Regions from separate parts of the Psychromonas aquatilis genome, predicted to be linked through region 2. Evidence: predicted binding sites of a transcription regulator. Region 2 holds the regulator's gene; the other holds the start of a gene.
The links. The regulator sigma-54, encoded in region 2, starts transcription at its own class of promoters, with help from an activator protein. The targets are predictions, from matches to a motif close to GTTGGCACGNNNNTNGNNT.
Positions count from the first base shown of each region.

Region 1: a site for sigma-54 is predicted at 1,861-1,879, ahead of V6256_RS00660 (P-II family nitrogen regulator). Genes of this name have one in related genera too.

Region 1 is NZ_JBAKAZ010000002.1:20,090-36,681, reverse strand. Features, by position in the region: gene V6256_RS00670 (hypothetical protein) at 1-1, opposite strand, end outside; gene V6256_RS00665 (ammonium transporter) at 217-1,434, opposite strand; gene V6256_RS00660 (P-II family nitrogen regulator) at 1,465-1,803, opposite strand; gene V6256_RS00655 (serine hydrolase) at 2,193-3,350, shown strand; gene ybeD (DUF493 family protein YbeD) at 3,461-3,730, shown strand; gene lipB (lipoyl(octanoyl) transferase LipB) at 3,740-4,393, shown strand; gene lipA (lipoyl synthase) at 4,383-5,351, shown strand; gene V6256_RS00635 (monovalent cation:proton antiporter-2 (CPA2) family protein) at 5,463-7,295, opposite strand; gene V6256_RS00630 (1-aminocyclopropane-1-carboxylate deaminase/D-cysteine desulfhydrase) at 7,675-8,619, shown strand; gene V6256_RS00625 (EAL domain-containing protein) at 8,634-10,565, opposite strand; gene rsmC (16S rRNA (guanine(1207)-N(2))-methyltransferase RsmC) at 10,714-11,763, shown strand; gene glgC (glucose-1-phosphate adenylyltransferase) at 11,915-13,138, shown strand; gene glgC (glucose-1-phosphate adenylyltransferase) at 13,201-14,424, shown strand; gene glgA (glycogen synthase GlgA) at 14,500-15,963, shown strand; gene cysG (siroheme synthase CysG) at 16,114-16,592, opposite strand, start outside.
Region 2 is NZ_JBAKAZ010000008.1:78,639-95,230, forward strand. Features, by position in the region: gene zapE (cell division protein ZapE) at 1-944, opposite strand, end outside; gene V6256_RS03685 (Do family serine endopeptidase) at 1,210-2,520, shown strand; gene pykF (pyruvate kinase PykF) at 2,678-4,093, shown strand; gene degS (outer membrane-stress sensor serine endopeptidase DegS) at 4,402-5,463, shown strand; gene murA (UDP-N-acetylglucosamine 1-carboxyvinyltransferase) at 5,537-6,796, opposite strand; gene V6256_RS03705 (BolA family protein) at 6,817-7,065, opposite strand; gene V6256_RS03710 (STAS domain-containing protein) at 7,075-7,326, opposite strand; gene V6256_RS03715 (MlaC/ttg2D family ABC transporter substrate-binding protein) at 7,323-7,943, opposite strand; gene mlaD (outer membrane lipid asymmetry maintenance protein MlaD) at 7,943-8,413, opposite strand; gene mlaE (lipid asymmetry maintenance ABC transporter permease subunit MlaE) at 8,415-9,203, opposite strand; gene V6256_RS03730 (ATP-binding cassette domain-containing protein) at 9,203-10,009, opposite strand; gene kdsC (3-deoxy-manno-octulosonate-8-phosphatase KdsC) at 10,339-10,887, shown strand; gene lptC (LPS export ABC transporter periplasmic protein LptC) at 10,888-11,451, shown strand; gene lptA (lipopolysaccharide transport periplasmic protein LptA) at 11,438-11,956, shown strand; gene lptB (LPS export ABC transporter ATP-binding protein) at 11,957-12,682, shown strand; gene V6256_RS03755 (RNA polymerase factor sigma-54) at 12,709-14,154, shown strand; gene V6256_RS03760 (PTS sugar transporter subunit IIA) at 14,250-14,693, shown strand; gene rapZ (RNase adapter RapZ) at 14,709-15,551, shown strand; gene V6256_RS03770 (HPr family phosphocarrier protein) at 15,548-15,832, shown strand; gene mgtE (magnesium transporter) at 15,847-16,592, shown strand, end outside.

The DNA.
Region 1 (16,592 bases), on a different contig from region 2:
TCATCATTCCTTGGTTAGCATTTAAGATAATTAAACATAGCATGAATTATACTAGCCGCACTAATTAACTAAGTGCTTTTAGTTTACCAGAAATCAACTAGCTTGATGCTAACGCTTTAAATATACATATAAAAAATCCCCACCTTAAGAACTAAGATGGGGATTATCAATATCAACAATATTTTTATTAATAAACTACATTAATATTATTTGAAATTAGTTTTTAAATTCTGGGTAAGCTTCTACACCACAGTCATGCATATCCATACCAGCATCTTCTTCTTCAGCTGTTACACGAATACCCATTACAGATTTAATCACAGTCCAAACAATGAATGAAGCTACAAATACAAATCCAAATATAACAGCTGCACCGTATAATTGAGCACCGAATGAAGCACCGTCATTTGAAAGTGGCACAACTAATAGACCAAATAGACCACACACACCATGTACAGAGATAGCACCTACTGGATCATCAATTTTTAATTTATCTAATGTGATGATGCTGTAAATTACGATTGCGCCAGCAATTAAACCAATGAATGCAGCAAATAGTGGTGATGGAGATAAAGGATCCGCAGTAATAGCAACTAAACCCGCTAATGCACCGTTTAGAATCATTGTTAAATCTGCTTTGCCCCATTTAAATTTACTTACCAACATAGCAGCAATTGCCCCCGTTGCAGCAGCGGCGTTAGTGTTTAAGAAAATTTGACCAACAGCAGTGGCGTTTTCAACATCTGAAACTAATAGTTGAGAACCACCGTTAAAACCAAACCATCCCATCCAAAGAATAAACGTACCTAATGTAGCTAGTGGCATGTTTGAACCAGGAATTGGGTGAACACTACCATCTTTACCGTATTTACCACGACGAGCACCAAGTAAGATAACAGCGGCTAATGCTGCAGCAGCACCTGCCATGTGTACAATACCTGAACCAGCAAAATCACTAAAACCAGCTTCGCTTAAGAAACCACCGCCCCAAGACCAGTAACCTTCAATTGGGTAAATAAAACCAGTTAAAAATACAGCAAATACTAAGAATGACCATAACTTCATACGCTCAGCAACTGCACCAGAGACAATAGACATTGCTGTTGCAACGAATACTACTTGGAAGAAGAAGTCAGATTCTAGAGAATGGTCAGCACCTTCAGATGCAGTACCAATTAAAGAACCAAAGCTAGGTAACCAACCACCAGCACTGTTATCAACATACATGATGTTATAACCAACTAATAAAAACATCGTACATGCAATTGCATATAAAACGATATTTTTAGTTAAAATTTCAGTGGTATTTTTAGAGCGAACAAGACCTGCTTCTAGCATCGCAAAACCGGCTGCCATCCACATAACAAGAACACCTGATATTAAAAAATAAAAGGTATCCAACGCAAATCGTAACTCTGTAACTGTTGTTTCCATAATAATTATTCCTTTACTTATAAATTTGGTTTAAAGCGCTTCTTCATCATTTTCGCCAGTACGAATACGAACCACATGATCTAGTGGTTGAATAAAGATTTTCCCATCACCTACTTTCCCTGTATTAGCTGCACCAACAATAGCTTCAACTAAACGATCAACATCATCATCTGTTACCGCAATTTCTAATTTAACTTTAGGTAAAAAGTCAACTTGATACTCAGCACCACGATATAGCTCGGTATGGCCTTTTTGACGACCGAAGCCTTTTACTTCAGAAACAGTTACACCCGCGATGCCGATGCCCATCACTGCTTCACGCACTTCATCTAATTTAAATGGTTTAATTATTGCGGTTAACATTTTCATCATATATTCCTTTAATGTGTAATTAATGTTTTATTTTTAATAAGACTAATCCTTCTATAACAACTAACGTGCCAAAAAAAATAATCAATAAAAAACAATAACTTAAAATTCAAACAGTAAAGTAAACAAATCACAATGCACCAATACAGTGCAAAAAAAACAATAGCGATGCACTGTGATGATACAAGATAAAAATGAAATAAATGTCAGTACGAGAACTTAATTAAATTTCAACTGACTTAGCAAATTACTACTTATTTTATAAGTAGTAATTTGCTCCTTAAATACAAAAAAATATACAACTAATCCGCTTAGTACTTAGCAAATAAAGCTTGATCTGCTATAGTGCGTAACAATTTTTCGACTTAACAACCCTAAAGGTATGTAACATGAAAAAAATAAGCCTATTGCTTATCACTTTTTTACTCAGCATTAATGCATTAGCCGCTCCCATGGTTATCCCACAAGCACCATCAATTGCTGCTCGCGGCCATTTACTAATAGATTTTGATTCAGGAAAAGTGCTTTCTGAAAATAATAGTGAAGAGACATTAGAACCAGCTTCTCTTACTAAGATGATGACCAGTTATATCATCGGACAAGAGTTAAAATCAGGTAATCTAAAATTAACTGATAAAGTAACCATCTCTGAAAATGCTTGGTCAAAAAACTTTCCTGATTCATCAAAAATGTTTATCGAAGTTGGAAAAGAGGTCACTGTTGATGATTTAAATCGCGGCATTATTATCCAATCTGGCAATGATGCTTGTGTAGCAATGGCTGAACATATCGCAGGAAGTGAATCTGCATTCGCTGATTTAATGAATTCTTGGGCACTACAACTTGGTATGACAAATACACATTTTGTTAATAGCCACGGTTTACATGCAGAAGGACACCATACAACAGCTAAAGATATGGCAATTTTAGCGAAAGCAATTATTACAGACGTGCCAAATGAATATAAACTGTATAGCCAAAAATCATTCAAATACAACGGTATAGTTCAATATAACCGCAATGCTCTATTGTGGGATAAAAGCTTAAATGTAGATGGAATGAAAACAGGCCACACAAGTGCAGCAGGCTATAGTTTAGTTTCATCGGCAACAAAAGATGGCATGCGCTTAATCAGTGTTGTAATGGGCACACGTTCAGAAGAAGCTCGTAAAGTAGAAAGTAAAAAGTTACTTAACTGGGGATTCCGCTTCTTTGAAACAATCACACCATATAAAGCTAATGACCAACTAACAGAAGAGCGTATTTGGATGGGCTCTCAAGCAACAATTAAGTTAGGTGTTCCTGCTGATACACCTGTCACGCTACCACGTAATCAAACACAAAACCTTAAAGCTGACTTTATAATTAATAGTGAACTACGTGCTCCTATCCAACAGGGTGATACTGTAGGTCAAGTAAACTATAAATTAGAAGATACGACTGTTGCCAGCTACGATTTAATCGCATTAGAAACTGTTGAAGAAGGCGGTTTCTTTAGCCGAATGATTGATTACATCAAACTATTATTTATTAGTTGGTTCGGATAAAACTGATAGTTCTATTTTTTAAGGTTAATTCTAATATTAACCTATTATGATATTAAGTGAGGCTCGTCCTCACTTTTGTAGTTATAATCTGTATTTTTTGAGGAGCCAAAATGGCCTTAAATACTAAATTTGATGAGTTATTAGACTTTCCATGTAGCTTAGCATTTAAAGTAATGGGTGTTGCTGACCCACAACTTATTCCAGATGTATTATCAGTAATTCAAGCAATATCGCCTGATGATTACTCTCCAAAGGTAACACCGAGCTCTAAAGGCACTTATCACTCATTATCAATTCCAGTGATAGTCAACAGCAAAGAGCAGGTTGAAGAGATCTACACTGAGTTAAATAAATTAGAACTTGTTCGTTACATTTTATAAGCACATACCATGACAGCAATCCAAGAAAAACTCATTATTCGCTATTTAGGTGTTCAACCCTATTTAGATACATGGCAAGCAATGAGTGATTTTACAGAGCAACGAGATGAATCCACTAGCGATGAGATTTGGTTAGTAGAACACCACCCAGTGTTCACGCAAGGGTTGGCCGGGAAAGCTGAACACCTGCTTACCAATACCGATATTCCAATTGTGAAAAGTGACCGTGGTGGGCAAATAACACATCACGCGCCAGGACAATTAATTGCTTACTTATTGATTAACATTCGTCGTAAATCATTTAACGTTCGTCGTTTAGTGAGCATTATTGAACAGGCTATTATCGATTTATTAGCAGACTTTAATGTCACTGCGATTGCAAAACCTGATGCACCAGGTGTTTATGTAGATGGTAAAAAAATAGCTTCACTGGGTCTAAAAATCCGAAAAGGTTGTTCATTTCATGGATTAGCACTGAATGTAGATATGGACCTTTCTCCATTTTTACAGATAAACCCATGTGGTTATGCAGGATTAGAAATGACACAATGTAGCGATCTTGGAATCAATTCTTCGGTTGCAGACTTGTCACCCCTATTAATTGAAAAGTTAAACGAAAGTTTAAAATACACACAGATAGAGAGCTTTAAAAATGAATACTAAGCCAAGCCAATTAACTGCCGGTAATAAACTGCGTGATGCAGATAAGATGTCTCATATTCCAATTAAAGTAGTGCCTTCTGATAAAAGTACTATTTTAAAGAAACCTTCTTGGATGAAGATTAAACTTGCTGCAGATAATACTCGAGTAACTGAGATCAAAGCTGCTTTACGTAAAAATAAATTGCACTCGGTCTGTGAAGAAGCCTCTTGCCCTAATTTAAATGAGTGTTTCAATCACGGTACAGCAACCTTCATGATCTTAGGTGATATTTGTACTCGTCGCTGCCCATTCTGTGATGTTGGCCATGGTAAACCACTTGCCGTTGATAAAGATGAGCCAAAGAAATTAGCTGAAACGATTAAAGATATGAAACTAAAATACGTTGTAATCACATCGGTGGATCGTGATGATTTACGTGATGGTGGTGCGCAACATTTTGCTGATTGTATTCGTGAAATCCGACTATTAAATCCAAGTATTAAAATTGAAATATTAGTACCTGACTTTAAAGGACGTATGGATAAAGCATTAGCTTGTTTTGAGAAAGACGTACCAGATGTATTTAACCATAATCTAGAGACAGCGCCACACCTATATAAACAGGTTCGTCCAGGTGCTGACTATAAATGGTCATTAAAATTATTACAAAAATTCAAAGAGCAGCATCCAACTGTTCCAACTAAATCTGGTGTTATGATGGGTTTAGGTGAAACAAATGAACAGATTCAAACAGTGGTTAAAGATCTAGCTGCACATGGCGTAACAATGCTAACCCTAGGACAATACTTGCAACCAAGTTTACAACATCTTGCTGTTGAGCGTTATGTTCCACCTGAAGAGTTTGATGCACTAGGTGAAATGGCAAAATCAATCGGCTTTGAACATGCGGCTTGTGGCCCCCTTGTTCGCTCTTCATACCATGCAGACTTACAAGCATCAGGTAAAGAAGTAAAATAAACAACTAATAGCTCATTTCATAATAACTGAAATGAGCTAAATAACACTTCCAAATACTATATTATTAACTTCAGTTTACCCTCGATATCAAATACTCTCTGAGTACAGATATTATTTTTCAGTCGCCTCACTTTCTTCAACAAAGTTTTCATTTTTCAATTTATCATTTTCTAATACTTGTTTTAAATCAGCTAAATGTTGACGTACTGCTGCCCCATAATGCTGATCATCTCCCCAAATTCTTGCTAAATCGTCCAGTGCATTTTCATCATATTTTTTAAATAACCCACCTGCTTTTTTAGCTGCTTTTGGAGACTCTCCTAATAACGTTAACGCATCAATTCCTAAGTTTACTGCTGAGTCAAAGCTTTCACGTCTAAAAGTATGTACGCCCTTTTGTATAATGCGATAAGCATGTGTTCTATCGATAGCACGCACTGCAATCTTTAAGTTTGGAAAGTATTTCTGAGCAATATCGATAATCTCTAATGCTTTTTCAGATTCATCAACAGCAATCACTAACAACTTAGCCTGCGCTGCCCCTGCGGCTTTTAATAAGTCACCTCGTGCAGCATCACCATAAAATACCTTAGTACCAAATCGGCGCACTAAATCAATTTGTGCAGGGCTATGGTCTAAAATTGAAAGGTGGTAGCCCTGCGCAGTTAGCAAACGACCAACAACCTGTCCAAAACGTCCATAACCGACAATAATGACATGGTCAGTAGACTCAATTTGTGAAGGATCATCGTAATCAGCTTTTTCTGCTCTGCGCACTAATAAATGGTCATAAATCATTAATAAAATCGGTGCTAATAACATTGAAATAGCCACTACCAATGTCGTTATTTTACCCTGCTCCGGCGTTAAGATATTTAAACTACCTGTAAATGAGATTAAAACAAAAGCAAACTCTCCACCTTGTGCGAGAGCCAGTGTAAACAGGACTTTTTGCTTCGACTTTAATTTAAATATAGAAGCAATTAAATACAGTACAAACGCTTTCCCTGCAATCAAAGCAAAGACAATCCCCAGGATTAATGAGAACTGATCAAAAAGAAGAGAAAAATCAATTGAAGCACCGACAGCAATGAAAAATAATCCTAATAACAACCCTTTAAATGGCTCTATATCTGCTTCTAACTCATGTCTAAATTCACTTTCAGCTAAAACAACCCCAGCTAAAAAAGTTCCCAATGCAGGAGAAAGCCCTATCTTTTGCATAATCAAAGCAATAGAAATAACTAACAATAATGCAAAAGCAGTAAATATTTCTCTAATGCGAGTTTCAGCAATATAACGGAATAAAGGAGTAGAAATATATTTACCCAAGAAGTAGATACTACTGATAACCGATAATGAAATTGCCACCTGTCCCCAAGCAGGGAGACCGTCAATTAAACTCTGGTGCACCGTACTCGTAACACTTGGCTCAACGTTAAATGTAAGTAATGGTAATAATGCCAAGATCGGGATCACTGCAATATCTTGAAATAACAAAATTGAAAATGTATTTTGCCCTGCAGGTTGTTTTATCCAGCCTTTTTCAGTTAAGGTTTGCAAAACGATCGCAGTAGATGAGAGAGCAAGCATCAACCCTAATGCTAAAGAAGTTTGCCAAGCCATTGCAAACACATAATAACAAATAACCCAGATCAGCATGGTACTAAGACCAAGCTGTAGACTACCCTGCAAAACAATTGAATGACGTAACTTCCATAAACGGCTTGGCTGTAGCTCTAATCCAATCAGGAACAACATCATAACCACGCCAAACTCTGCAAAATGTAGTACTTCAGACTGATCGCCAACGAAGCCTAATAAAAAGGGTCCAATCAATATACCTGCTAATAAATACCCGAGCACAGATCCTAAACCTAAGCGCTTGGCTATCGGTACAGCTGCAATAGCTGCAGCAAGATAAATAACAGCAATTTCTAACATTATGTTCCTTGTATAATTAATGACTAACAAGATAATAGATCTCAATAGATCTATTAAAAGGAGATTGGAATTTGTATATAAATATCGCTCATTTTAATATATCCAGCAATGGCATTTTTAAAATAAACATTTTTGACAGAACAAATAAACGTAAAAAATAAAATCAGAGGCAGATAAGACAACGACTTAACTAAGGCCTCACTAATAAAGCCTAAACTGTAAAGTTATGAATCTGTTTTTAGTATACTAATGAAGCTAAATCAAAATAACTTATAATGAGACTCTGAGTATCTTTATTATTAACGCTTTTTAAAATAAAAGTTAATAACAGTCTTTTGAGTTAACATACCAATTTGATTAGTAGCAAATAGAGTGATCCATGAAAGATCTTAACAAAAACTTATTAAAACAGCTTAATCCTAGCCCGTTACAAATGATTACTCACCCGCTTCTAGCTAAACATAAAATTACCTTGGCAGTAAAACGAGATGATTTATTAGATCCTGATATATCAGGTAATAAATGGCGAAAATTGAAATATAACTTGTTATATGCACAAAAAAATAACATCCATAAATTGCTCAGTTTTGGTGGTGCATTTTCAAATCATATTCATGCCTTGGCAGCAGCTAGCCACCGTTTTAATTTTGATGCCACTGGTATTATTCGAGGTGAGGCTCATTATATTAAAAATCCAACACTATCAAAAGTACAGCAATGGGGAATGAAATTACAGTTTGTAGATAGAAAAACTTATCGTTTAAAAGAGCAAACTGACTATTTACAAACCTTGAAGGTAAAATTTCCTAATACTTATATTATTCCTGAAGGCGGTACTAATCAGCTCGCTATTCCAGGTGTAGAAGAGGTAGTGGAAGAGTTAATAACACAATCTCAACCTATTGATTACTTATTTACGGCTACCGGTAGTGCAGGTACTTTAGCCGGTTTAATTAGTGGTGCTATAAAGTATGGTGCGGTAATGCAAATCCATGGCATTGCTGTACTTAAAAATGCGCATTACCTTAAACAAGTAGTTAACGACCTGGTTCCTCAAGCAGAAACGGCTAATTGGCAGCTACATGAGACATTTCATGAAGGTGGTTACGCCAAAGTTTCCCCTGAACTAGATCGTTTTTGTCATCAATTTAGCGAACAAACCAACATCCCAATCGAACCTATTTATACAGGAAAAATGTTTTATGCTGTTTGGCAGTTAATTCAAAAAGGTTTTTTTCCTGCTGGCTCGCATATTGTTCTGTTACACACTGGTGGCTTACAAGGATTAGCAGGACTCAATGAGCGAAATGAATTCATTAATTAAGTCCCTACTCTTCTTCAACCTTTACAGTTTTCGTAACTTTCCATTGGCTTAGGCGCTGAAAAATAGGTGCCTTGCCCTGCATATACACCTAGTTGTAACAAACATCGCCATTCCTGCTTATTATCAACACCAACAGCAATCACTTTAGCATCACTGTTAAGACAACTCGCCATTAAACTCTGCACTGCAATTTGATTAGTTTTACGAATATGAATATCGCGTACTAAGCTTGCGTGAAGCTTCAGGTAGTCAATATTAAAGTCTAATATATACTGTGTATTCACTACTGTTTTACCGACATTATCAACGGCAATCTTACAACCTATCTTCTGTAATGTAATTAATACAGAACGCAGAGAGGAATAATCTTTTTCAATAATATGCTCTGAGATTTCTATGACTAAATTATTACGTAACTTTTTAGTTTTTTGCATTAATTCAAAAATTAGCCATTTATTATTTTCTTTATTCATCAATAAACTAGCGCCGATATTGATGGAAATAGGCTTACAATGCTCCCCTCGTAATACCAATAACGATAAAACTTCATCTAACATTTGTTTATCAAACTGTTCATTCAAACCACATTTAGCAGCCATCGGCATAAACGTACCAGCTGAAATAACTTCTTTGTCATAACCAATAATACGTGGCCATAATTCTGCATATAGAATATCGCTTTGATTTCTCTTCATCACATTCTGTCGATATAACATCATGGACTTTTTCTCTAACACATTAGTTAATAGTGTTCTCCAGCGAACGGTCCCTTTACTGATCACTACCTCTGTTAAACTTTCTTCAGATAAGTGCCAGCCGCTATTGGTTTGTTGTTCTGCAACAAATAAAGCACGTTGAACATCATCCACAATATCTTCGGCTAATGCCCCACAAGGGAAATTAACAACCCCCATATAGAAAAATCCCTCTATCAATGAAGGATCAGGCAATTGTAGTTTAGAGAGTAAACTTGTTAACTGTTTAGCGACTGTTTTCGTTTCTTGGTAAGCCATTTGTGGTAACAAGACAACAAATTCAGACTTTTTGATACGCCCATGAAAACTATCATCATAACGTCGACAAAAGTGACTCAATAGATCAACGACTTGTTGAATTACTTTTTCAGATTCTTTTATTCCAAACTGATATTTAATAGCGCTTAATTCATGCAAACTAATCAGCATCAATGTATTAGATGTATAACTTTCATCCATTGTCAGTGCATCTAATCTATTCTCAAATGCCAAGTTATTAGCTAGCCCAGTATCTTCATCTAAAAAAGCTTTACTGCGTATATGTATATCAAAAACGCTCCGTTCTTTACGGCTATTTTCAAGGCGTTCAGATAATACATCTAACGCTTTACTAGCCGTTTTAGGCCACTCGCCCTTCTGTGCAATGCGCGCTGTCGGGTTGTTCTGCAAAAGATAATGAGCGCGTTTTTCTAATAATTCAGCACCATGAAAAGAGCGTTTTATCCATCGTAAAGCGAAGTATAATAAACTTAAACATAATAAAATGGCTGTACCGATCCCCGCAAGAGGCCAAAATGTAAACTTAAGATCTGAAAATGGCTGTCGGGTATGCAAAATTAATTTAACTTGAGGATACTTTTCAAGTTGGTATGAATAATCCAATAAAAGATTCATTGGGTAATAATGACGACTCTGATAATAATTTTGATAAACAGTAACATCATCTCGCTTTACTTCTAAACGGACCACACCAGCTGCATCTAAAACATCAGGTAACCATTGAGCAAACTCTGTAGGCGTTGTTTGTTTATCTATCTGCTTTTCAATGACTTGAATAACACTATCAATGCGTTGTTGGTGATACTTTAACGATAAAGCCCGTAGACTTATAAAACCACCAATAAGCAGCAGAGCAATGCAAGTAAGCACAATCGTACTGGTAATAAATGTAAACTTATTTGTAAACTTCATAACATCCTTGTCATAAATTATTTTTAGGTAGGGAAAGCCAGTACTTCATCTAAAATTTTCACTCACATAGTGACGAAATTGTTATAATATTTGCTTTTATGTTTTTCACCACTTTCAGCTTTTAAAAAAGCTGCAATAGGAAATAATAATGGCACTTAACGCTACTCTATCCAATCCAAGCCAGGTTTTACAACGTAATGAATCCTTATTTTCAGGGAAATCCATTTTAGTCGCAGGTAATATCGATGATCATTATCCTATTGAATTGCAGACAATAGCATCATCAAGTTGCTTTTGTTTTAATGATTTTCGCTACTATGAAAAATTAAAAGATAAATTACAGCCATCAGAAGTACAGTTTACCGCAAATTATCAACCAAAAGAAAAACAAAATAAGTTTGATTTATTATTAATTTATATTCCTAAAGCTAAGGCTGAAATTGAATACTTATTAGCGAATCTCACCCCTCACTTAACAGAAGATGCAGACATTGTTTTAGTAGGTGAAAAAAAGTGCGGCATTAAAAGTGTGTCTGGATTGTTAAAACCTTATTCAGATAACAGTAATACAATTGATTCTGCACGCCATTGTAGTGTTATTTACGCTCAGTTAAACAAAACGGTTAAACCTTTTGTACAAGCCGACTGGATAAAAGAGTATCAACTCAATATCGATGATATCTCATTAACTGTTTGCTCACTGCCTGGCGTATTTAGTTTTGGTGAATTGGATAAAGGTAGCGAACTGTTACTTAAAAACTTACCTAATACACTAGAAGGTGAAGGACTAGATTTTGGTTGTGGGGCAGGCGTACTGTCTAGCTACCTTTTGAAAAAGCATAAGCAGTTAAAAATGGATTTAATTGATGTCAATATTTATGCAATAGAAAGCGCTAAACTTACTTTAGAGAAAAATACATTGAGCGCAAATGTATTTGCATCAGATGTCTTTTCACATGTAAATAAAGAATATGATTTACTACTTTCAAATCCACCTTTTCATTCAGGTCAAAAAACAAATTATGATGCAGCGGAAACATTCATAAATCAATCAATTAACTTTTTAAAGAAAAAAGGAAAAATGACAATTGTAGCGAATAAGTTTCTGAGATATGAGCCTCTTTTAACAGCTACATACCAAAAATTCTCTGAAGATACACAAAACAATAAGTTTAAAGTATTGAGCTGCCTCAAATAATCTAAAATAAAACGTATTAAAGCCTCCATTTTTTGGTAATGTTATGATATTGAAATTTAACACTTATTGAATAGTTAATATTTAATATATTTATAAATATGTAATACTATAGACTTAGTACTTCTTATTTAAACATCTATGTGGAGGCTTTATGGCTGGCATTTTAGCTATGATTCTTGCTGGGGGAGAAGGTTCTAGATTATTTCCATTAACTCAGAACCGAAGCAAGCCTGCCGTGCCTTTTGGCGGCAATTATCGATTAGTAGACTTTGCATTGAATAACTTCGTAAATGCAGATTTAATGAATATTTACGTACTCACTCAATTTAAGTCACAATCACTCAACCTTCATTTACGCCGGGCATGGCGACTTGCTGGCATTTCAGGGAGATTTATTGAAGCTATCCCTGCACAACAACGGGTAAATAAAAACTGGTACTCTGGCACAGCTGACGCTATTTACCAAAACTCAAGCTTTATTGAGAAAAGTGAAGCAGATCATATTTGTATTTTTGGTAGCGACCATATTTATAAAATGGATGTCCAGCAAATGATTGACTACCACAAAGATAAAGGTGGAGAGTTAACCGTAGCAGCCATTCGAGTACAAAAACAGCAAGCGATTCATTTCGGCATTATTGAGATTGATGAAGAAGGCCATATGATTGGCTTTTCTGAAAAACCATCGGTCGAAGAAGCAAAAACAATCCCCGGTGACCCAGATCATGTACTTGCCTCTATGGGAAACTATGTGTTTAAAACGGACACATTATTAGAAGAACTACGTGAAGATGCTTTTGCAGAAGATTCGAGTCACGATTTTGGTAAGGACATTATTCCTAAACTGTATAAACAAGGCAAAGTGTTTGTTTATAACTTTAGCGATAATAAAATACCAGGTGAGCCAGAGCACGCATATTGGCGAGATGTAGGTACTATCGACTCCTACTGGGCGGCGCATATGGATCTGTTAAATGATGATCAACCTATTTCGCTATATAATAAACATTGGCCACTGCATACCTATCATCCCCCTTTTCCACCAGCAACATTTAGGGACCAAGGTAGCTCTGAAAGCTATGTTTATAAATCTCATATTGGAGCGGGATCATATATAAATGGTGCTAATATTAAGAATTCAATCTTAGGTTTTAGAAGCCACATATGTACCGATGTAATGGTTAATGGCTGTATCTTCCTAGGCAACGCTAAGATAGGAAAAGGTGCACGTTTAACTAATGTGATATTAGATAAAAATGTAGAAGTCGCTCCAGGTACTGTTATTGGTGAAGATCTAGAGCAAGATCGTAAAAAATTTACCGTCTCTGATAATGGCATTGTCGTTATTTCAAAAGGCAGCCGCGTTGGATTTTAGTCATAACCAGTAAATAAACATGACTAGTAACGATTTATTATATTATTAGCAGAGGTTTTCTCATGGCAAAAGTTTTATCAATGATTCTAGCAGGTGGTGAAGGCTCTCGTCTTTACCCCTTAACTCAGTCTCGCACCAAACCTTCGGTGCCGTTTGGTGGAAGTTATCGTTTAGTTGATTGTGTGCTTAATAATTTCGTCAATTCAGATTTATTAAGAATATATGTTTTAACACAATTTAAATCTCAATCACTCAATACTCACTTGCAAAAAGCATGGGAGATCAATAGCTTTACTGATACCTTTATCGATGCCATTCCAGCGCAAATGCGTACCGGTAAAAATTGGTATAGTGGTACCGCTGATGCAATCTATCAAAACTTACAATTTATCGAATCCGACCATGCTGAGATAGTCTGTATTTTTGGTAGCGATCATATTTATAAAATGGATATTCGACAGAAAATACAATTCCATCAAGCAAAAGATGCCATTCTTACTGTATCTGCAATTCGTTTACCTAAAGAGCAAGCCTATCACTTTGGTGTTATTGAAGTAGATGAAGAAGGGAGAATGATTGGTTTTGTTGAAAAACCTGACGTTGAAGATGCTAAAACCATCCCGGGCGATCCAGATCATGTACTGGCATCAATGGGAAATTATGTTTTTAAGTCTAAAGAGCTCCAAGAAGAATTGATTCGAGATGCAGCAGATGAAAGCTCTAGCCATGACTTTGGTAAGGATATTATTCCCCATTTAATGCCAACGGGTAAGGTCTTTGTTTATGATTTCACGACTAACAAGATAGCAAATGAAAATGGTGAAGCCTATTGGCGCGATGTAGGTACTATTGAGTCATATTGGGAAGCTAATATGGATTTAGTAAAATCAAATCCTCCTATCTCTTTTTATAATACAGCTTGGCCAATGCATACTCATTACCCTGCATTACCAGCGGCCAACTTTCAAAACAATGGCGATACAACTTGTTCTATTAGACGCTCATTGATATCGGATGGTACGTTAGTAATCGGTGCAAGTATCAGAAAGTCAGTGATCGGCTCAAACTGCTTTATTAAGCAAGGCACTCATATTTACCAATCGGTTTTATTAGGAGACACTAAGATAGGTAAAAATTGTGAGATATCTAAAACCATTATTGATAAAGATGTTGAAATCGCCGATGGTGTCGAAATTGGCATTAACTTAAGCGAAGATAAAAAACGCTTTACCGTTTCTGATGAAGGAATTGTTGTGATTCCAAAAGGTGCTAGAATCGGTTTCTAATTGATACTATGATTTAAAAATCGCAATAGTACGGTTTTTAAATCATTACACACGGCCTAAATAAAGGAGTTCCAAGTGGATTCTCAAAAATTAAAAGTTCTATTCATTTCTTCAGAAGTAGAAGGTTTCTCAAAAACAGGCGGGCTTGCAGATGTTGCTAAAGCTCTGCCTTTAGAACTCAGAAATCTAGGCCATGAAGTTATTATCATCACTCCATTTTACCGTACCATAGCGCATCAAGAAGATGCTAAACAAGTTCATGAGCTTACGCTACATACAGATAACTCACGACCTGATATTCATTTTGCAGTACAGCAATTATCACTAGATGGTATAAAAGTACTAGCAATTGATAATGCGCATTATTTTGACCGTGCTGGTTTATATGGCGAAGAGAATAATGCTTATCCTGATAATGGTGAGCGTTTCGCTTTTTTCAGTTTAGCGGCATTATTAACTTCATTAGCAGAAGACTTTGCTCCTGATATTATTCACTGTAATGATTGGCATACTGGCTTAGTCCCTTATTTATTAAAAACCCGCTTTTATGAAACACCTCATTTTGCTCATTCCAAAACGGTTTTAACAAGCCATAACTCTGCTTACCAAGGTATTTTTGATAAATCACAGCTAAACTTAATACCAGAAATTAGTGGGTGTATGGATCAGCGCGTGCTGGAAAATTACAGTTATATTAACTTCTTAAAGGTTGGTGTTATTTATGCCAGCAAAGTAAATACTGTGAGTCCTAACTATGCAAGTGAGTTGTTAACACCATTAGGTTCTCATGGTATGTCTGATCACTTTATTGAAAGAATCCATGACTTTGAAGGCATCCTAAATGGTTGTGATTATAATGATTGGAGTCCGGAAAATGATAAATTAATTCCCTTTAACTTTGATAGTCATGACCTCAGCGGTAAAGAAAAGTGTAAAGTTGCATTACAAAAAGAAGCGGAATTTGAAGTAAGTGATGTGCCTATGTTTGGTATGGTATGTCGTTTAACTGACCAAAAGGGATTCGGCTTAATTCTGCCTGTATTAGAACGATTTTTAAAACATAATGTGCAATTTGTGCTGATAGGATCTGGTGATCCTTCTATCACAGGGCAATTAAACGCCCTTTCAGAGCATTACAAGGATAGGTTCAAATTTATTAATACCTATAGTAACCGATTATCGCATCTCGTAGAGGCTGGCTCAGATTTCTTCTTAATGCCATCAATATTTGAACCGTGTGGTTTAAATCAATTATATAGCCTTGCGTACGGTACATTGCCTATTGTACGTGCTGTTGGTGGACTAAAAGATACTGTAATCGATTACGATCAAGACCCTGACAATGCAAATGGCTTTATGTTTTATGATCCAAATCCAAATCAATTCCTTAACATCTTACGTCGTGCTTTATTGCTGTACATTGAGCACCCTGAAGAGATGTTACGTTTAAAACAACAAGCGATGCGTTCTCACTTCCATTGGTCAGATTCAGCTAAACACTACCAACGATTATACTTACGAGCATTAGGCAGAGGTTAGTCTTTAACATTCGCTATCTTCACTAAATAAAAAGCCATTCAATCGTTAATTCTCTAACAATTGAATGGCTTTTATCATTGAACCTGATTAGCTAACTTAATTACTAATTAATGACCTGTCCACTTACCTAAGTTTACTAAGCTAAGTTTACTAAGCTAAGTTTACTAAAAATGGGTCTCGAGATAACTTTTGCTGATTATCTGGTGTAAACCAACCAATTTTTGAGGACAAGCTAACAACCTCTCCAATGATCATTAATGTCGGCCCTTCCAAACCACCTCCTAACTTAGAAAGTTCAGATAACGTACCGGTAATCACTTGTTGTTGACTCGTGGTACCTTTGTTAATCAGAGCAACCGGGGTGTTAGCATCACGTCCATTGGTTAATAGGTTACTTTCAATCTCTTCAGCTCGTAATAACCCCATGTAAACAACCAAGGTTTGATGTGCCGTCGATAAAGCTTTCCAATCAAGATCTTTACCATCTGCTTTTCTATGACCTGTCACAAAGGTTACTGATTGAGCATAATCACGATGTGTTAAGGGAATACCAGCATAGGTACTGCAACCTGATGCAGAAGTAATCCCAGGGACAACTTGGAAAGCAACACCTGCTTCTACTAACTCTT
Region 2 (16,592 bases):
TCTACCATTGCGATGAAACGACGCGTTAAATCGTTATGTTGATCATTCATTTGCGGAATATTTGAAACAAGTACAGTCCGATATAAAATCGCTAACTCAATATAATCATGAACACTTCTTGGGCCGTCACATAACTCATCAAATTCAATACTTAATGTATCGTTACTAATCGCAATACTTGATAACGGGCGATCATTAATAGAAATAACCTGATCGTAATGCTTATCCCCGGAAGAAAATGTATCAAAACTACATTGCATTTTTGCTTTCGCATGTTCATCTAAAGGAGTGTGGTAAATTTCAGCTTCAATTAATCTTCCTAAACGATAATCCTTACCACCATCAAGGTTAAACACTTCACAATGTTTATTAATTAAATCAATAGCAGGTAAAAAACGAGCGCGTTGTAAACCATTTCTATATAAATGATCTGGATGAATATTGGAAGTCGCGACTAAAATAACACCTTCTGCAAAAAGCGCTTCAAACATGCCAGCTAAAATCATAGCATCAGTAATATCTTCAACAAAAAACTCATCAAAACAAACAATATCCGTTTCACTGGCAAACTGTTTAGCAATCTCTTTTAAAGGATCACTTTTCCCCTGTAGCTCAGTTAGTTTTTTATGAACTTTTAACATGAAATGATGAAAGTGAAGACGTTGTTTTCTTTTGCTTTGAATACTGTCGTAAAATAAGTCAACTAGATATGTTTTACCGCGCCCTACTCCACCATAAAAATACAAACCTTTAATCGATTTAGCTTGTTCTTTAGGTGAAGAAAACAAACGCTGAAAGAAAGAGCTTTTAGGTGTCGATTCAGTCTGTTCTTGTAGCAAATCATCATACAAACGTTGTAGCATTGTTATTGCTTGTAATTGAGCATCATCAGCAAAGAAATTAGGTTTTAATAAATCTTGTTGGTATCGGGCAAGTGGTGTCACGATAATACCTTATTAAATCAATAAATTAATATTTATATTACAGAGATACAGCCTTTTCAGATAGCGCCACTTATAATGTCCAGTGAAAATTGAGCTGTTCATCGCGAAACTTATCAAAATTCTGGTTAATTTTATGTAAAAAACCACTAACTTAAATAGCATTCCCAAAATGATTAAAAAATGTGTATCACTATAGTACAATCATATTGAATTAAAATACTGATTATCAATTTTCTATAGATTAATTTTTTGTAAAGGATCGAACATGAGTATTTTCAAGCATTATTTTTTCTGCACCCTTTTATTATTAGTTAGTAGTAACTCAATAGGTGCTTTACCTAATGCAGTTAATAACAATCCATTACCCTCTCTTGCACCACTCATTAAAAAAGTTAGTCCCGCTGTCGTAGATATTGCAATTACCAGTAACTTGAATCAATTACAGTTAGGTCCTCGCCAGCAAATACTCGCGGGATTAGGATCAGGAGTTATCATTGATGCGGAGCATGGTTATATTATTACTAATTATCATGTTATTGAAAATGCGAGTGAAATCATTGTTAAATTGATTTCAGGGCATCAATTTGAAGCAACGGTCGTCGGCCAAGACATTCAAAGTGATATTGCTTTATTAAAAATTGAAAGCACACAGCCTCTTGTCGCCATTGCATTTTCGGACTCGGATAAACTGCAAGTTGGTGACTTTACCATTGCGATAGGTAACCCCTTTGGTCTTGGGCAAACTGTTACCTCCGGTATTGTCAGTGCACTGGGTAGAAGCGGCTTAAATTTACAAAATTTAGAAAACTATATACAAACCGATGCGGCTATCAATAGCGGTAATTCCGGTGGTGCATTACTTAATCTAAAAGGTGAGTTAATTGGTATTAATACGGCCATTTTAGGTCCAGCTGGGGGGAATATAGGTATCGCTTTTGCCATCCCCTCAAACATGGTCAAAAATTTAACCCAGCAATTATTAACCTTTGGTAAAGTACACCGAGGTATTTTAGGTGTAAAAGGTGGAGAAGTTACACCTGAGCTGGCTAAAAGTTTTTCTTTAGATGTGCAGCATGGTGCATTTATTTATGAAGTAACGCCAGGGTCCGGTGCAGATAAAGCAGGATTAAAAGCTGGCGACGTGATCACGGCTATCAATGGAACCAGCATTAAATCCTTTGCTGCGTTACGTGCTAAAATTGGCACGTTAAGCGCAGGTAAAAAAATAACATTAAATGTATTACAAAATAATAAGAGTAAAGTTATTTCTGTTGTCTTAGGTGGCACACGCCCAATACCGATACAATCAAAAATAAATCCAGAAGTGATTTTTAAAGGCGCAACATTAAAAGACTCTGGCCCTAATCAAAAAATACCAGGGGTCAAAGTTGTGACAACAGAAGAAAATTCAGAAGCAAGCAGATTAGGTTTAATTGAAGGCGATATCATTGTGGCAGTGAACAAAATCCCAGTGAAAAATCAGCTACAATTAAGCGATGCCCTAAAGAAAGCAAAAAACATGCAAGCGTTAAATATTGTACGTGATCATAGAAGAATGTACATAATTGTGAAATAAATCACATCAAACTGTAATTAATTTACAATAAAATGTGTTTTATAGCGTTTTATTGATTATAAATAATTTTTTATTTCTAAAACTCTTGTAAAATAGCTGCAATACTTTAATGGTAATATACATAATTAAAAATAACAGCACATTCACGCATGGAGAAATGACGGTGAGAAAAACAAAAATAGTATGTACGATTGGTCCAAAATCAGAATCTAAAGAAATGCTAACAAAGTTAGTAAATAATGGCATGAATGTTATGCGTCTTAATTTCTCACATGGTGACTTTGAAGAGCATGGTGCTCGTATTGACCGTATTCGCGAAATTTGTGCAGAAACAGGTAAAAATGTTGCCGTACTACTTGACACAAAAGGACCAGAAATTCGTACAGTTAAATTAGAAGGCGGAAAAGACGTTCTATTAACTGCAGGTCAAGAATTTACACTATCAACAGACCAAACAATCATTGGTGATAATACTATCGTTGCAGTTACTTACGAAGACCTTGCAAAAGATCTTAATGTAGGTAATACCGTTTTATTAGATGATGGTCTAATCGAAATGACTGTAAAAAGTGTTTCTGATACAAAAATTGTTTGTACAGTAATGAACACTGGTGAACTAGGCGAAAACAAAGGTGTTAACTTACCAGGTGTTAAAGTTCAATTACCAGCACTATCACCAAAAGATAAAGGCGATTTAGTATTTGGTTGTGAGCAAAAAGTTGACTTTATCGCAGCTTCTTTTATTCGTAAGCAAGAAGACGTATTTGAAATTCGTGAGCATTTAAAAGCGCACGGCGGTGAAGACATTCAAATTATCTCTAAAATTGAAAACCAAGAAGGTGTAGATAATTTCGATGAGATCTTAGCGGCTTCAGATGCAATTATGGTTGCACGTGGTGATTTAGGTGTTGAGATTGCTGTTGAAGAAGTTATTTTTGCACAAAAAATGATGATTGAAAAAGCAAACGCTGCACGTAAGCCAGTTATCACAGCAACGCAAATGCTTGACTCTATGATCAAAAACCCTCGTCCAACACGTGCAGAAGCGGGTGACGTTGCGAATGCAATCATCGATGGTACAGATGCTGTAATGCTTTCAGGTGAATCTGCAAAAGGTAAATACCCTGCAGAAGCAGTTGCTATCATGGCAAGTATCTGTGAGCGTACAGACAAAACTATCTCAGCAAGAACTGATGATAGAAAATCAACTTTACGTATCACTGAAGCTGTTTGTAGCGGCGCTGTAGATAATGCAGAACAATTAGATGCAGAATTAATTATCGTAGCAACTGGTGCTGGTAAATCAGCTCGTTCTTTACGTAAATACTTCCCATCTAAACCAATTTTAGCATTAACAAGCAACCCTAAAACACGCCACCAACTGGCATTAACTAAAGGTGTTTCAGCTAAACTTGTTGAACAACAGGATTCTATTGAAGACTTCTACAAATTAAGCATGGACCTTGCTAAAGAGTTAGGTTTAGTAACTTCAGGTGATAAAGTTGTTATTGTTTCTGGTGCATTAGTAGCTTCAGGTACAACGAATACTTCTTCAGTACACGTTATTGCATAAATAATAAAATACTGTGTATTTAGCTAATTGATTTTAATCGTTTATTAGCACTAAAAAACATCGTCTTAAGGCGATGTTTTTTTTTGGGTTTTATTTATAAAAAACTAATTCCCCCCTTGCTCTACTTTTCTATATACTGACACTACTCAGCTTAGTTCGCATTGGCATATGCCAAATTAACAATCTCGAATAGATAATAAAGTACTCTACCGACTTTATTCTTCTTCTTTTTTTGTGTTCTAAACAAAACCGTAATTGGGTTGTGATAAATTTTTCTTTAACTTATATGATGCATTAATAAACAATATATGAAACTAAAACTCTATTTAAATTATTTATTGAAGCCAGTTATTTGCGGGTTATTGATTGCTGCAGGTATTCTTTATGGTCCAGTAATATTCAAGAGTTTGACTAAAGAAAGTACACACTTACCAAGTGTAAGCAGTTATTCTGAAGCTGTTAAAAAAGCAGCGCCTTCAGTCGTTAATATTTACTCTCAGCAGTATATAGACTCCAACGTAGGTAAAAAACAACAATTACAACCCACTGGCTTAGGCTCTGGCATTATTCTAGATAGTAATGGCTACATTTTAACTAACCATCACGTAATTGCTCAAGCCGATCAAATATTAATCGCCTTGCAAGACGGGCGATTATTTACAGCCAGTATTTTAGGCAGTGATATCGTTACGGACCTCGCAGTATTACAGATAGAAGGTGAAAACCTACCAGTGATACCACAGAATCCCGACTATACACCTGAAATAGGCGACGTTGTGTTAGCCATAGGCAACCCATATAACCTTGGTCAAACAATTACACAGGGTGTGATCAGTGCAACAGGACGTAGCGGAATGAGTAGTACTGGTAGACAGGACTTTATTCAGACAGATGCTGCAATCAACGAAGGAAACTCGGGCGGTGCGCTGATCAATAGCCGAGGAGAATTAGTAGGAATTAATACATCGGAGTTTTATACCGGTAATAGTAATGTCACTTATGGCATTAGTTTTGCGATTCCTTATCAACTGGCAAAACATGTTGTACAAGGTATTATTGAAGATGGACGAGTTATTCGTGGCTCATTAGGTATCGAAGCAGAAAACTTAGACCCACTACTGGCTCGTTTATGGGGCTTAGAGGCTAAAAATAGCATCATAGTAAAGCAAGTACTTAAAGGTGGGCCAGCTGAAAAAGCAGGCATGAAAAACAATGATATTCTGTTAAAGATTGGTAATGAAAATGCAGCTAATTTAATTGTGACGATGGATAAAATAGCTAAAACTAAGCCTGGCACAACGATAAAAATAACCATTTTAAGGGAAGGTAAAGAACAACAACTTGATGTGACAATTGGTGAGTTACAGTAAACATCTAATAAAGACAAAAAAAGAAAGCAAATGCTTTCTTTTTTATACTTAAAGAATCTTAATAACAACTATATTAAGATTCAACACGACGCATTGTTGCACCTAATGGAATCAGCTTATCTTCAATCGCTTCGTAACCACGATCAATATGATAAATTTCATCAACAATGGTTTCACCATGTGCAATCAAACCTGCAATAACTAAGCTTGCAGAAGCACGTAGATCTGTTGCCATCACAGTTGCACCACTTAATTTATCATTATCACCACAAATTGCTAAATTACCGTCTAATTCAATATTTGCGCCCATACGTTTTAATTCAGGTACATGCATAAAACGATTTTCAAAGATATTCTCTTTAATACGTCCTGTGCCAGGAGCAACCGTATTAAGCAATGTAAATTGTGCTTGCATATCTGTTGGGAAAGCAGGATGAGGAGCCGTTGTAATATTAACGGATTTCAATTTACGATCAGTCATATCAACTTCAATCCAATCATCACCTGTATTCACTAATGCACCAGCTTCTTCAAGTTTAGATAAAACAGCCGTTAACAAGCTAGGATCGGTTTTTACACAACGAACTTTACCACCACTCACCACACCTGCAACTAAGAAAGTGCCTGTTTCAATGCGATCAGGTTGTACTTGATAAGCACAATCACCTAGCTTCTCTACACCTTCAATGACAATAGTATCAGTCCCTGCACCAGTTATTTTCCCGCCCATTCCATTAATGAAATTAGCAAGATCAACAATCTCTGGCTCTTTCGCAGCATTCTCAATAGTCGTAACGCCTTCAGCCAATGCAGCAGCCATCATTAAGTTACCAGTACCTGTCACACTTACTAAGTCCATGTACAGATGACAACCTTTTAAGCGGCCATCAACACGTGCTTTGATGAAGCCATCTTCTACTTTAATAATCGCACCCATTTGCTCTAAACCATGGATGTGCAAGTTCACTGGACGCGCGCCGATAGCACAACCGCCCGGTAATGAAATATCTGCTTCGCCAAAACGAGCCACTAATGGGCCTAATGCTAAAATAGAAGCGCGCATACTTCTTACTAACTCATAAGAAGCAGTATAGTTTTTCACTTCTTTAGCGTTAATATGTACTGAATGCTCAGTTTGACTTGCTGTCGCCCCTAACTCTTGTAACAACTCAATGGTAGTAGAGATATCTTTTAAAAGCGGTACATTGCTTAAATTGATATCGCCTTCAGACAATAAAGTAGCGAATAAGATCGGTAATGCGGCATTTTTTGCCCCAGAAATGGTTACTTCACCATTTAACTTACAGCCACCTTGAATAATAAATTGACCCATGAAAATCCCTATTTAACCAACTATATAAAATGTTTTTGTTTCTGCCATTCATCTGGCGTTAATGCTTTAATTGTTAACGCATGAATTGCATTGCTTGCAATTTCATCAGCCAAAGGAGCATAGATAGCTTGTTGCTTCTTCACTCTACTCATATCTGTAAACATATCGCTTACTGCGATAACTTGAAAAGTATTACCTTCACCTTTCACAATGCATACATCTAGTGTGAGGGCTTTTTCTAACTTTTCTTTAATTATTTCTATATTCATTATAAACCACTATTTTTCAAAAAGATTTTCAACACCATAAAGTGCAGCTAAGACTTTCAGCTTAGCTGAAGCATTGGCTAACAAGATGGTTGGATATTTTGTTTTAATCTGTACTAAATATGCTACGCCAGCAGAGTCAACATTCGTTAGTCGAGACAAGTCTAACGTGGTGACATCTTGATAAGCACTCACTACAGGGTAACGCTGTTCACTGAAACCAGCCAATAACAGGCTTTCTTCAAGCAATAGTTTGTTACTCATGATGTAAACTCATCGTTTTTCTCTAATAACAATTGAATGACTTCATCAATACCTTTATTCTGGATTAACGAGCCAAACTCAGAGCGTTTTGTATCAAGCATACTGACGCCTTCTGCAATGATATCAAATACTTTCCACTCATTGGTTTTCTTGTTTTTACGTAACTTAAATGCGAGCTGAGTTACCTGCCCATTATTGTCGCGCATTCTAACAGGAATACTGACAATTTTCTTATCATTAAAATCACTAATATCAAGTATTGTTAAGGTTTGTTGGTCATACTCTTTTAAGATATGGCCATATGCATTAATAAGGTAAGTTAAAAAAGCATCAACAAAATTACTGCGCTGTTCTGCTGTTGTATTTTTTAAATGTGTACCAACAACGCTATAAGCTGCATATTTGTAATCAAAATATGGGATCAGCTCCTCCTCAATGATAGTTTTGATAATTGTAGGATCGTTATCTAAATTATCCTTTTCTTTGTCTAAACGTTCAAAGGTACTACTAGATAAAGTATGAAGCGCTTTATTAGGATCGGTTAAATCATATTCTTTAGCGGTTACTGAAAAAGAAAATGAATAAATAAGTGCAAAAACATAAATAAATAAACGCATTAGTCGTCCTTATTAATAGAGTAAATAAATTGTCCAATTAGGTCTTCAAGAATCAAAGCTGACTTAGTATCTTCAATTTCATCTCCGTCACCTAACATCTCAATATCTTCATCTACAAAGCCAGGAGTGATACCAATATATTGCTCTCCTAGTAAGCCTGACGTTAAAATAGCCAATGATGACGTTTCTGGATAAAAGCCCTGCTTTTCAAACATAGATAAAGTCACAATGGGAGTATAGTTTTCAACATCAAGTGAAATAGACTCTACACGCCCAACCACAACACCGCCTAATTTTACGGGCGCACGTGCTTTTAAACCACCAATGTTGTTAAAGCTTGCTTTAAGAGTGTAACTGTCCCCTTCTCCTTTAAATGAAAGTCCAGCAACACTAAATGCAAGTACGATAAAAGAAGCAATTGCTGCAACCACAAATAATCCAACCCAAATTTCTAATTTTTTTTGTGGCATTTTAGCCTCCAAACATAATAACAGTTAATATAAAATCCATTCCTAAAACAGATAATGAAGCAAGCACTACCGTTTTAGTCGTTGCCTTACTAATTCCCTGTGCATTAGGGATCACATAGAAGCCATTATATAAAGCAACCCATGTAACAATAAAAGCAAATATCAAGCTTTTAATCATACCATTGCCAACATCAGGCGCGAAATTAACACTGCCTTCCATCACTGACCAAAATGCACCTCCATCAACGCCCATCCAAACAACACCAATCAAATACCCCCCCCAAATTGCTACAAGGTTAAATACCAAGGTTAATAATGGTAAGGTAATAATCCCTGCGATCAGGCGTGGTGCGATAATACGTTTTAAAGGAGAAACAGCCATCATTTCCATGCTCGCTATTTGCTCAGTACTTTGCATCAAACCTATCTCTGCTGTTAAAGCTGAACCAGCTCGCCCTGCAAATAACAAAGCTGCGACAACCGGTCCTAATTCACGTAGTAAAGAGAGTGCCACCATACTGCCTAAACTTTCTTCGGCGGCATAATCAACTAACACATAATAACCTTGTAAGCTCAACACCATACCAATAAATAAACCGGCAGTGAGGATAATCGGTAATGACAAAATCCCTAGGTGATAAATCTGCACCACAGTTAATCGAAACAACTTAGCATGCGGCTTAGTAAATAGGGTTCGACAAAACATTAATGTCGACTGGCCGATACTCTGGATCAGCTGTAACGTAAATGCACCAATAGTTTGTAAAAACGGTGTGATAAATTGTTGCATTATCTATTCGCCTCTTCTAAATCTGTTTGGTAATCATTAGCTGGCATATGAAATGGAACAGGTCCTTTCACTGCCCCAGCTAAAAATTGTTGTAATAACGCATTATCTTTTTGCGCCAATACTTGCTCAACACTTCCTTCAGCGATGATTTTTTTATCGGCAAAAACATAAACGTTGTCAGCTATAGATAAAACCTCATTAACATCATGAGAAACAATAATAGACGTTAAACCTAAAGTATCGTTCAATTCTTTTACTAATTTTAATAAGACATTCATTGAAATAGGATCTTGCCCTGTAAAAGGCTCGTCATACATAATGACATCAGGGTCTAGGGCAATAGCACGAGCTAAAGCGACACGGCGGGCCATACCACCAGACAATTGTGATGGAAGTAAGTCCTTAGCACCTCTTAACCCAACGGCATTAAGCTTCATTAATACTAACGTAGTTAAAAGTTTTTCATCTAATTTGGTATGCTCACGTAATGGAAAAGCGACATTTTCAAAAACACTCAATTCATTAAATAGTGCTCCGCTTTGAAATAACATTCCCATTTTTTTTCTAGCTTGATATAGCTCTTTTTCAGAGCATTGGTGAATTGATACACCGTCAAACAAAACTTCACCACTATCAGCTGGCACTTGCCCTCCGATTAGTTTAAGCAAGGTTGTTTTACCTATACCACTTGGTCCAAGCACTGCCGTTATTTTACCGCGTTCAAACTGCATATTGATATTTTCAAATATCTTTTTCTGTTGGCGCATGAAACTAAGTTGATTAATTACAATGTGTTGTTCAGGCATAATTATACTTTCTCTAAAGAAATTTGAATTAAAGTCGAGACGTTCATTAAGCTAAAAAGCCTAACTAAAATTATTAAATTGGGCTTTTAAAATTGATTTTACCTATAAAAAAGCAATTAATCTAAATTTACATAAATTAACCATTACAATGCGATTCCTACTTATCGATACAAAGGAAGATTTCAAACTAAGTATGCTGCCATAATAAAATCAAAAAGCGGCGTTAATCTCGAAATCTTTGTGTTTAGAAATAAACAAAACTCGCGTTATGGCACGTATTTTGATATTTTTAATTGTATATTTCCTATCATGTTAAAAAGAGTCGACAAATGATTGATACACCCTATGGAAAAATTGATCCTATTGTTTTTGAACAAGCAAAAAAAATAAAATTATTTGTCTGCGATGTAGATGGCGTTTTTTCTGATGGTCGAATTTACCTCGGTAATGATGGTGAAGAATTAAAAGCATTTCATACCAAAGATGGGTTTGGCCTTAAAGCAATCATGAAACAAAATATTGATGTTGCAATTATTACCGGTCGTGAATCAAATATTGTCAAAAATAGAATGCAAGCATTAGGTGTAACACATATATTCCAAGGTAAAGATGATAAATTAACTGTTTATCAATCTTTACTAAAAACATTAAACCTTAAACCAGAAGAAACAGCTTATATTGGAGATGATGTTGTTGATTTACCCGTCATGAAAATGGCTGGATTGGGGATTGCGGTAAATGATGCTCACCCACTTACCTTGCAAGCAGCTGATTTAGTAACGACTATTAACGGTGGTTTTGGCGCGGTTCGTGAAATTTGTGACCTCTTCTTGCAATGTCATGGACAATTATCTACAACTGAAGGTAAAAGTGAATAAATGAATAAAAAACAAAGTATTCCCTTTATTGCATTACTGATTGCATTTACTTTGTGGGTTTATTTTAAGCCAGAAGTAGAGTTGCCTGCATTACCAGAACATCATCCAAGTTATATTGCAGATAATGTAAGAAGTGATCATTTTGATCAATTTGGCTTTAATGACTATCGTGTTTTCGCTGATAAGGCAACAAACTATCCTGAACATGATATTACTGAATTTGTTCAGCCTAAAGTCATTGTGTACAATAAAAATGATGACACAGGCGAAGTCACTGTATGGCAATTGACCAGTTTAACTGGCACGTTAAAAGAAAATAATAATTTACTTTTATCTGGTGATGTTCTGGTTAAAAATCTAAGTGAAGATCAAGTCGTACAAACGATGTCAACAGAAGAAGCCGTAGTGATGCTAGATACAAAAGTAATAACGAGTGACTTAAAAGTGACCTGGACCGGTCCTCAAATGCGTCAAGAAGGTGTCGGTCTATGGGCATCCTTGGTAGAAGAAGAAATGAAACTAAATTCAAACATTAAAGCGGTGTACTTAAATGAACCTAAATAAATTAGCCCTTATACTGACGACATCTTTGTTTAGCAGTCACCTTTTTGCTTTAGAATCTGATTACAATCAGCCTATTCACATCTCTTCAATGCAGCAGCAAGCCAGCCTAAAAACCAATAAAATAGTGTTTACGAAAGATGTCTTACTGACGCAAGGTACGATCAAGTTAACTGCTGACAAACTTACCGTGATAAGAGGTGAGCAACCCAATCACGAAGTAATGATTGCTGAAGGTAATGTAGCAACCTTTTATCAAACTCAAGATGATGGTAAACCATTTGATGCTGAAGCAAAAAATATCGTTTATGATGTTGCAAAAGGTAAAGTAACTTTAACCACTAATGCACAAGTAAAACAATTAGATAGTCAGGTAAATGGATCAAAAATTGAGTACTACTTAGACTCGCAAGAGTTAAATGTAAACTCTAGCCAGACAGAACGCGTTAAAACCATCTTTTTACCCGCTCAATTTGAAAAAGATAAAACAACATCAGGAAAAAAATAAATGGCTGAATTACGCGCGACAGGCTTAGTTAAAAGCTATAAAGGACGTACAGTTGTTAACGGTGTTGGTTTAACAGTTAGAACTGGCGAGATTGTTGGTTTACTAGGCCCTAATGGCGCTGGTAAAACAACTTCATTCTATATGGTAGTTGGTTTAGTAAAACAAGATGAAGGAAGTATTGTCATTGACGATGAAGATATTTCCAGCAACCCGATGCATATTCGAGCTCAAAAAGGGATTGGATACTTGCCTCAAGAAGCCTCTATTTTTCGACGTTTAACCGTTACCGATAATATTATGGGGATACTGCAAACTCGTAAAGAATTAACACAAGCTCAACGAGATGAAAAACTTAATACATTATTAGAAGAGTTTCACATCACACACATCCGCAACAATAAAGGGATGAGTTTATCTGGTGGTGAGCGACGCCGTGTTGAAATCGCGAGAGCACTTGCAACTGAACCTAAGTTTATTTTACTAGATGAACCTTTTGCAGGGGTCGATCCTATCTCTGTAATCGATATTAAAAATATTATTCAACAACTGCGTGATAGAGGATTAGGTGTATTAATTACCGATCACAATGTGCGAGAAACATTGGATGTTTGTGAGCACTCATACATAGTAAGTCATGGAGAGATTATTGCCGTTGGCACTCAAGATGAAATACTAGCGAATGAACATGTAAAACGTGTTTATTTAGGTGAAGGGTTTAAACTTTAAGTTAAGCGCTAGGAATAAATGCTTTGATGAAACAAGGACTACAGTTGAGGATGGGTCAGCAATTAGCAATGACCCCCCAATTACAACAAGCAATACGGTTATTACAGCTATCGACTCTTGATCTACAACAAGAGATTCAAAATGCTTTAGATTCTAATCCCCTTTTAGAACAAGATGACCAAACAGGGACTGAGGCAACGGTTAAGGAAGTCGATAGTAGCCAGGTTGATACGTCAGAAGCGATCACACAACAAGAATTCTCTGAGGATTTACCTGTAGAACAAGAGTGGGAAGAGTCATATAGTGCCCCACAAATAACAGGCACCTCCTCTAATGCAGTGGCATATGATGGTGAAGATACTGTTTATCAGGGTGAATCATCTACATCATTACAAGATCATTTAATTTGGCAAATGCAATTAACACCGTTCAGCGAGACGGATCAAATAATAGCAATGTCTATCATCGATTCGATTGATGAATCGGGTTATCTAACAACTGATTGTGAAAGTCTGTTAACGAGTTTAAAAACAGAAATAGATGAAATAGAACTAGATGAGATAGAAGTCGTTTTAAAACGCATTCAACATTTCGACCCATTGGGGGTTGCAGCTCGTACTACAAAAGAATGTTTACAAATCCAACTCCGCCAGCTTCCAGAAGATACTCCGTGGCGTGACGAAGCCATTACAATACTCGAAGAATATATGGATTTGTTAGGCAATCGAGATTATCGAACACTTGCCCGCAAAAGCAAATTTAAAGAAACGCAGCTTTCGGAAATAATGCGCCTAATTCAAAGCTTAGAGCCGCGTCCAGGCAACAGTATTGAAACAAGCACAACACAATACATCGTACCTGACGTGTATGTTAAGAAAGTTAATGGGCAATGGAGAGTGTCATTAAATCAAGACTGTGATCCTAACTTATCTATTAATCAACAATATGCAAATTTATGCAGTAGTAATATTAGCAAAACAGACTCACAGTTTATTAAAGGCCATTTACAGGAAGCTAAATGGTTTATTAAAAGCTTAGAAAGCCGCAATGAAACACTATTAAAAGTATCAAACTGTATTGTTCAACAACAACAAGCATTTTTTGAATATGGTGATGAATCAATGAAACCCATGGTTTTAAATGATGTTGCTTTTGAAGTAGATATGCACGAATCCACAATCTCACGTGTGACTACACAAAAATTTATGCACACTCATCGAGGCATATATGAGTTGAAGTATTTTTTCTCAAGCCATGTGACAACTGATGGTGGTGGTGAATGCTCATCGACTGCAATACGCGCTTTAATCAAGAAATTAGTGGCTGCAGAACCGGCAAACAAGCCATTAAGTGACAATAAAATAACAAAATTACTAGAGGAAAAAGGTATTCAAGTTGCGCGACGTACGATTGCTAAGTACCGAGAATCATTAGGGATTCCGCCATCAAACCAGCGCAAACAATTACTTTAGATTTTGATATGGAATAATTTAAGTGAGATTAACTATAGTCATTTATTGCTAACCTGTTAAACTCTCGCGTCCATTAAAAACAGTTAAAATTTATTATGAAAATATCTACTCTATTAAATAAAGACTCAGTATTTAGTCACGCAGTTTGTGCAAGTAAGAAAGCTGCATTAGAAAAAATTAGCATTGTTGCTGCTGAAAAATTAGCATTAAACTCTCAAGACTTATTTGAAAGTTTAATTGCTAGAGAAAAAATTGGATCAACAGGTGTTGGTTCAGGGATTGCTATTCCCCATGTGAAGATTTCTCGTGAGCTACCTGCAACAGCTATTTTTTTACAATGTGAAACGGCGATTGATTACGATTCATATGACGGTAATAAAGTAGATATATTATTCGCAATCTTTGTGCCTGAAGATCAATGCAAAGAGTACCTTTCTGCGTTATCAGAAATTAGTCAGAAGTTACTTGATAAGCAATTTCTTCGTCAATTACGTAATGCAGAAGACAATCAGCAATTATTTGAGTTATTAACCCTATAAGTAAAAGGAGTGCATATGAAGTTAATTGTTATCAGTGGGCGCTCTGGCTCAGGAAAAACAATTGCCCTCCATGTACTCGAAGACTTAGGTTATAACTGCATCGATGGCGTTCCGTATCAATTATTAGGTCAATTAATTGATACGTTAGATCCTAAAGATAACAAGGTCGCTGTCAGTTTAGATGTTCGTAATATGCCTGCGAAAGTTGAAGAGATTGAGCAACTCATTGTAGGCTTACAACAAAAAGTTGAATTAGAAATCATCTATATTGATGCACTAACCAGTGAATTAATACGTCGTTATAGCGAAACACGTCGCCTCCACCCACTTTCTAGGCAAAAACTCTCATTATCTCAAGCATTAGATTTAGAAAGCGAAATGCTAATGCCATTAAAATCAATGGCAGCCCTCTCTATTGATACAACGTCGTTATCTGTACATAACCTAAATGAACATTTAAAAATATATTTGCAAGGCTCAACAAAAAGCAATCTGCTTATTATATTTCAATCTTTTGGCTTTAAGTACATACATCCTGAAGATGCTGATTACATTTTTGACGTACGCTTTTTACCTAATCCATATTGGGAAAAAGATCTGAAAGCTTATTCAGGAAAAGATAAATTAATACAAGACTATTTAAATTCATTTTCAGTGGTTAAAGAAACCATTATAAATATAGAGAATTTATTTTTAAATTGGTTACCTCATTTAGAACAGAATAATCGTAATTACGTCACCATTGCCATTGGTTGTACTGGTGGTCGCCACCGTTCAGTTTATGTTACAGAACAGATAGCAGCACGATTTAAACATAAATATCAAATACAAATAGAGCACAAATGCTTAAAGGAGTGACCCCATTGGATATAATTACGCAAACAATTACAATAAAAAATAAATTGGGTTTACATACTAGAGCGACAATCAAACTCGTCGAGTTAGTCAATGCATTTGATGCACAAATCACCATTACACATAATGGCAAACAAGCCGATGCTGGTAGTGTTTTAGGTTTATTGGTCCTAGAAACTTGTTTAGGGCAAGAAATCGAGATAGCAGCACAAGGCCCGCAAGCACAAGAGGCAATGCTTGCTGTCACAGAACTCATCGAGAATAAGTTTTTAGAAGAAGAATAAAATCAGGAGCTAGGATGCTGGACAAAAATAAAAATGACAATACCCAGCTACGACTTCAAGAAGTTAAAAAGGCGATAGAAAATGGCCGCTTTGTATTAGCTCGTAGTATTCTAGATAAAATGCCAGCCAACGATGTTGCTTTTCTTTTAGAATCCTCTCCGCCAGCTAACCGTAAAGTACTTTGGAACCTAACTGATCACGACCAACATGGTGAAATTCTAGAAGAATTAAATGAAGATGCAAAAGATGGCATCATTAATTTAATGGGTACGGATAACTTAGTTGCTGCGACAGAAGGAATGGAAACTGATGGCTTAGCGTACGTATTACGTGGTATTCCAGATAGTGTTTACCGGGCTGTACTAGAACAAATGGACGCCCAAGATAGACAGCGTGTTGAACTCGCTCTAGCCTTTCCTGAAGATACCGCTGGCTCAATGATGAATACAGACACAGTGACCGTACGTCCTGATGTCACAATTGAAGTGGTATTACGTTATTTACGTTTAAAAGGCACCATCCCAGATACAACAGATGCTTTATATGTCGTTGATACTGATAATAAATTATTAGGCGATGTCTCTTTATCTACACTGTTAACCGTTGCGCCTTCTTCACTTATTAAAGATGTTATGAGCCATGATACCGTTGCCTTAAATGTGTTATTAGAAGAAGCTGAAATTGCCAAGCTATTTGAACGTCATGACTGGGTTTCTGCGCCAATCGTCGACGATAATAATCAACTACTAGGCCGAATTAC